Linked DNA regions of Endozoicomonas gorgoniicola. The protein of the gene in region 1 interacts with the protein of each later gene in a pairwise test. Links are inferred from orthologs where the notes say so. Each region holds a gene or a part of one and is shown in the gene's direction. Other genes may lie near its edges.

Region 1 (3,300 bases):
CGCTGGGCCAGACCCTGGACGACAGTGGCATGGTGCTTCATGACCCTCGGGATTGCCCTTGGCAGCTGGTGGGCCTATTACGAACTGGGCTGGGGTGGCTGGTGGTTCTGGGATCCGGTGGAAAATGCCTCGCTTATGCCGTGGCTGGTGGGTACAGCGTTGATGCACTCTCTGGCAGTGACAGAAAAAAGAGGATTGTTTAAAAGCTGGACACTGCTACTGGCGATTTTCACCTTTTCGTTAAGCCTGTTTGGCACTTTTCTGGTCCGCTCGGGCGTGCTGACGTCTGTGCATGCGTTTGCCAGTGACCCGGAGCGTGGCTTGTTTATATTGGTTTATCTGGTCGTGGTGGTGGGGGCGTCATTGACGCTGTTTGCTTTCAGAGCACCACAGGCGCAAAACCGGATTGGTTTCGGCCTGCTGTCCAGAGAAACCTTTCTGCTGCTGAACAATGTGCTGCTGACCATTGCAGCGGCAACCGTGTTGCTGGGAACGCTGTTTCCTTTGATTCTCGATGCGTTGGATATGGGGCTGATCTCCGTGGGCCCTCCTTATTTCAATACACTGTTTGTACCACTGTCGATGTTGCTGGCGCTCAGTCTTGGGGTTGGCCTGTTACTTAACTGGAAGGAAAATCTTACTTCCTGGCTATGGTTGCAGGTGCGCTGGATTTTGCTGATGTCAGTGGTGGGAGGGTTTGCATTCAGCCTGCTTTATGGAGATAGCTTCCTGATCAGTGAAGCTCTGGCGATAGGGCTGGTGCTGTGGATTGTTTTAGCCATTGCCCGGGACATTATGAATAAAACCCGCCACAAAGGGCTGTGGCAAGGTATGAAAACACTGAGGGCCAGCTATTACGGCATGCAGCTGGCTCATCTTGGGCTGGCTGTTACCTTTATTGGTGTGGCGATGAGTGCCGGTTATACGGTACAGAAAGATGTCCGCATGGCGCCGGGCGATATGGCGACCCTGGGCGATTACACCTTCCGCTTCGACGGTATTCAGCGTCGGCAGGGACCTAACTATCTGTCTGATTATGGCAGCGTAACGGTCTTTGAAGGTCAGCGGCAAGTGGCCCGTATGCATCCGGAAAAACGGCTTTATCAGGTACAGAATATGCCTATGACAGAAGCCGCGATTCATCCACGTATGTCACGAGACCTCTATGTTGCACTGGGTGAAAGTCTGGGTGATGACAGCTGGGCGCTCAGGCTGCATGTAAAACCCTTCGTCCGTTTTATCTGGCTGGGTGCGATCTTTATGGCGCTGGGTGGTTTTGTCGCTATTGCCGACCGGCGTTACCGAATGCGGGTGACAAAACGACGATCAGCAATAGATTCCCGTAAGGACGATGCAGAAGGAGTCGCTGTGTGAAGAAATGGACATTGGTGCCTCTGGTTTTATTTCTGGTGTTGTCTCTGTTGTTTTACCGGGCTCTGTTTCGGGAAAACAAAAATGACTTGCCTTCTGCATTGCTGAACAGACCTTTGCCGGAGTTTCAGTTGCCAGCGGTATTAAACCCTGAGCGTTTAATAACGGCAAAAGAAATTACAGGGCAGGTCTTTTTGCTGAATGTCTGGGGTTCGTGGTGTGTCGCCTGCCGGGTTGAACACCCATACCTGATGGAACTGGCTGATCAGGGCGTCACGATTTATGGCGTGAACTACAAGGATGAACAGGCTGACGCCCGGCAATGGCTGAAACAAAAGGATGACCCTTATGTCTTAAGTGTCGCCGATGTGGATGGCAGACTGGGCATTGATCTGGGTGTTTATGGCGCGCCGGAAACCTTTCTGGTTGATCAGCAGGGTATGATCCGCTACAAGCATATTGGCATAGTGGACAAGCGGGTCTGGGAGGAAGACCTGAAACCCCGTTACCAGGCTTTGCAGAAGGAGTCAGGCTGAATGCTTCAGGTCATCCGATATGTTATTTCTCTGCTAGTGTTCTCTCTGTGGGCGATGGCAGCGAATGCTGCCGCAATAGACGACTATGTATTTGAAACGCCGGAACAGCAGAGCCGGTTTATTCGACTGACGACAGAGTTACGATGTCCACAATGCCAGAACCAGTCGATTGCCGATTCCAACGCCACCATTTCAGAAGACCTACGTCGTGAGGTCTATCGACTGATTGATGAAGGCAGGGAGGATCAGGATATTATCCGCTTTATGCAGGAGCGCTATGGCGACTTTGTTCTTTACAAACCCCGGCTTAATGCTCAAACCCTGTTGCTCTGGTTTGGCCCTTTATTCCTGCTGATTCTGGCGCTGGGGGTTCTGGCCGTGATCGTAAAAAGGCATCGAAAAACTGCTCAGTCCAGCGTGCTGGATACAGCGGAACAAGATGAGCTGGATAACATTCTGGACGGTAAACAATGATAATGAATTTCTGGTTTTCTGCCGGTTTACTGATTATGGCTGCCATTGCTCTTGCCGCAGTGCCTTTGCTGGTTAAGCGGCGAAAGTCGTCTGGTACGTCAGCCCGGGAAGCCAATATAGAACAGTTTCGCGAGCAACAGAAAGAGCTGGAAGCACAACTCAGTCAGGGACTGATTGCTCCAGCCCTGGCTAATGAAATGCGTGCAGAGCTTGAAAAAAAGCTGTTGAGTGATGTGCCAGCAGGGCACCGTAAAGGCTTCGACGTTCGTCCCGGCGTTGTCATGTCGGCCCTGATTGTGCTGCTGATTCCTCTGATGGCATTGCCACTTTACTGGAAGCTGGGCGCACAGACTGAACTGCAGGTGGCAGAAGCGCTGGCAAAGCCCGAGCTGAATTCGAATTCACTACTGGAGACCCTGGAGAGCTGGCAGCAGAAGAAGCCAGACAACCCTCAGGCATTGTATCTGCTGGGTGGGCGCTATCTGGCTCTGGGGCGAATGGAGGATTCGGTACATGCTTTCCGTCGTTTTTATCAGCTGACTGACAGTGACCAGGGGGCTGCCCAGCTGGCTCAGGTGCTGTATCTGAAAAACAACAGTCAGTTTGATGCAGAGGTCAGTCAGTTGCTGCACGAAGCCCTGACACGCAACGAATTTAATACAACAGCCCTTGGAATGCAGGGTATTGCCGCTTTTGGACTGAAAGACTACGCCGGTGCGCTGGCAGCCTGGGATAAAGCCTTTTCTGTTGAGACCGACCCGGAGGCGCGGGAGTCGCTGTTGACCGGCATTAATCAGGCGAAAAAGATGCTGGGTGAGCCGTTGCCCTCGCTCAGGGTAATGGTGTCTCTGGCGCCAGAGCTACAGTCTCTGCCGGGTAATACACGGGTGATGGTATTTGCCAGAGCTGCAGAGGGGCG
Region 2 (3,111 bases), 2.6 Mb from region 1 along the record:
CCTATAAAAAGCCTGAAAAAGATTTACTATATGAGTTACACAAACATTCCAGCAGGCAAAAGCCTTCCAGAAGATATCTACGTTGCCATTGAAATTCCGGCCAACGCCTCACCCATCAAGTACGAGATTGACAAAGATATTGATGCCCTCATGATAGACCGCTTTATGGCTACCCCGATGTTTTATCCGGCCAACTATGGCTATATTCCACAAACCCTGGCTGACGATGGCGATCCGCTGGATGTTCTGGTCATAACACCTTATCCGGTTGTTCCGGGTTCTGTGATTCGCTGTCGCGCGGTAGGCATGCTGAATATGTCGGATGAAAGCGGCCAGGACGAAAAATTGATTGCCGTCCCACACGACAAACTAACTCCACTTTATCAGGGCGTTCAGGAATACACCGATCTGCCTCCCCTGCTGTTACAGCAAATCGAGCACTTCTTCGAAAATTACAAAGACCTCGAACCCGGCAAGTGGGTTAAAATTGATGGCTGGAAAGGCCGGGACGCAGCCTTTGAGGTCATCAAACACTCTGCTGCCAATTACAAAGGCTGATTAATAACAGGGTTGATGTATTCCGGTTTGCAGGCTAACTTGCAAGCCGGATATTAACTTCCACAATCAGGGACACCAGAACCAATACCAGAACCAAAAAAAAGCCATACATAATGTCCGGTAAATCATCCACAGCCTTAATAAAAAGCAGTGCTGTTACAGGAATGTTTCTGTTCCTGAGCCTGTTTCTATTTAGCCAACTGTTACGTGCTGAAGGGTTACAGGGGTTAATCAGTTCGTCACCATCAGGGCAGCAAACCTTCATCCCTGTTGAAGAAGCTTTTCAGCTGTCCGGCGAAATCCGCGACAGTCAGGCACTGATTCATTTTGCAGTCACTCCCGGTCATTACCTTTATAAAAAACGGTTCAGCTTTACTGCCCGGCATTCTGAAACAACACTGGGCGAACCCGTTTATCCATCAGGTAAAGAGAAGTTTGACGAAAACTTCGGAGAGCTGCTGGAAGTCTTTGACCAGAATATAACCATACAGTTGCCTGTCAGCAGCTCTCAGGACATACCGGAAATTGATGTTCGCTTTCAGGGCTGTGCCGAAGCGGGTCTCTGCTATCCCCCCCATACAAAAACTCTGGCACTGGCCGCCTCTGATGATTCATTTGTTCCCGTCAGCACCATCCTCTCGTCGGATTCAACATCTGCTGCCGCTTCTGACAGCTATTCAAGTAGCTATGAATCCACCATTTCAGAAAAAAGCCTTGTCGCTTCACTACTGCTATTCCTGCTGGCAGGCATTGGCTTGACATTCACCCCCTGCGTACTGCCAATGGTGCCTATTCTATCCAGTATTCTGGTGGGTAACTCAACGGCTTCGCGTCCAAAAATCATCAGTCTGACACTGGCTTACATCCTTAGTATGTCACTGACGTTTGCCATAGCTGGCACCCTGATGGGGCTCTTTGGCGCCAGCCTCAATCTTCAGGCAAAACTGCAGTCTCCCTGGCTGATTGGCCCCTTCGCAGCGCTGTTCGTCCTGCTCGCCCTGAGCATGTTTGGGCTTTATGAATTACAACTGCCTGAAAAACTACGCAATAAACTGGGTAACTCTGGCCAGTCGCAGGGCAAACTGTCCGGAGCCATGATAATGGGGGTTCTGTCAGCCCTCGTTGTATCACCCTGTGTCTCCGCGCCCCTGGCCGGAGCCCTGATCTACATAGGAACAACAGGGGATGCCCTGCTGGGAGGGCTATCCCTGTTTGCCCTTGGACTGGGCATGGGACTGCCGCTGCTGTTAATCGGTATCGGTGGACGCCACCTGCTGCCAAAGGCCGGACAATGGATGGATTCCGTCAAAACATTCTTCGGTTTTCTGCTTCTTGCGGTTGCGATCTGGATGCTGGAGCGGGTTATCCCAGGCCCCACCACTCTTTTACTGTGGGGAAGTCTGCTTATTGGGGCCGGGACCAGACTCGGAGCCATAAGCACTCAACCGAAAAAAGGTCGGGCAATAGCCAGCCAGGCCCTGGGAATCATTCTTCTGGTTTATGGCGGCAGCCTCATAGTGGGAGCAGCCAAAGGCAACACAGACCCTTTACAACCACTGGCTGCACCCGTTTTAACAGACCTCGCTTCTACAATCAGTCCTGAGACCCGTTCTGCGAACAACCGTTTAATCTTTACCAAAACCCATTCAGTTACAGAACTTGACAATCTATTACAGCAGGCAGCTCTTGCGAAACAACCCGTTATGGTTGATGTGTACGCCGACTGGTGCCTGTCCTGCAAAGTGATAGAGCGTACCGTTTTTCCTGACCCGGATGTCCGGCCTCTGCTTGAACAACTGCAACTGCTCAAGCTGGATATCACTGATAACACCCGGCACCATCAGGCCTGGTTGAACGACTACCAGCTGTTTGGCCCTCCTGCACTGCTGTTCTTTGACCCTTCAGGACAGGAAATGAGTCAAATCAGGACACTTGGGGAAATACAGGCTCCTACTCTGGCCAGCAAGCTGAAAACCCTGTTATCCGGTCAGTAACAAACCAAAAAAGATGACTGAGAAAAACTTATGCAACAAATTAGCTGAAATGCTTCGTAACTGTCATTAACGTACCGTAACAAGCACGAACTGGACGATTTTATAACATTACGGCACAATGCAATGCGATTGTGAGAGGAATACATGGCAAGCATACTTGTACTCAACGGCCCAAACCTTAACCTGCTCGGGAAGCGTGAGCCGGGGGTTTATGGCGCAACGACTTTGCAACAAATTAACCAGAACCTGGTCACACTGGCAGACAGCCAGGGGCATCAGCTGGAAACCTTTCAGAGTAACGCCGAGCACGAGCTGATTGAGCGTATTCATCAGGCCGGTGAAAAGGGTGTTGATTTTATCATCATCAATCCGGCTGCCTATACCCATACAAGTGTTGCTATCCGAGATGCCATTCTGGGTGTATCCATCCCCTTTGTTGAAGTGCATCTCTCCAACATCCACCGCCGTGAACCTTTCCGTCATCATTCCTATTTCAGCGATATCGCCGAGGGCGTTATTGCCGGACTGGGGCCCAAAGGTTATGAGCTGGCTCTGAGCT

Evidence for each region. Proteins that work in one complex are often made in the same cells at the same time.
Region 2: the proteins of NX722_RS16345 (region 1) and dsbD interact in binary tests that used the Escherichia coli proteins (3 or more experiments, as listed by UniProt). The link is inferred for Endozoicomonas gorgoniicola from one-to-one orthologs.

What each region holds. Positions count from the first base shown.
Region 1 is NZ_JAPFCC010000001.1:3,556,385-3,559,684, reverse strand. The notes cover bases 140-3,138. They hold NX722_RS16345 (DsbE family thiol:disulfide interchange protein), read left to right. Parts: upstream 140-1,370; coding sequence 1,371-1,907; downstream 1,908-3,138. Other genes in these bases: ccmI (c-type cytochrome biogenesis protein CcmI), read left to right, coding at 2,384-3,138; NX722_RS16340 (cytochrome c-type biogenesis protein), read left to right, coding at 1,908-2,381; NX722_RS16350 (heme lyase CcmF/NrfE family subunit), read left to right, coding at 140-1,374. Outside these bases: more of NX722_RS16350, read left to right, coding at 1-139; more of ccmI, read left to right, coding at 3,139-3,300. UniProt on the Escherichia coli protein: Involved in disulfide bond formation. Catalyzes a late, reductive step in the assembly of periplasmic c-type cytochromes, probably the reduction of disulfide bonds of the apocytochrome c to allow covalent linkage with the heme.
Region 2 is NZ_JAPFCC010000001.1:6,139,348-6,142,458, reverse strand. What follows is about bases 218-3,111. They hold dsbD (protein-disulfide reductase DsbD), read left to right. Parts: upstream 218-671; coding sequence 672-2,552; downstream 2,553-3,111. Other genes in these bases: aroQ (type II 3-dehydroquinate dehydratase), read left to right, coding at 2,697-3,111; ppa (inorganic diphosphatase), read left to right, coding at 218-558. Outside these bases: more of ppa, read left to right, coding at 31-217. UniProt on the Escherichia coli protein: Required to facilitate the formation of correct disulfide bonds in some periplasmic proteins and for the assembly of the periplasmic c-type cytochromes.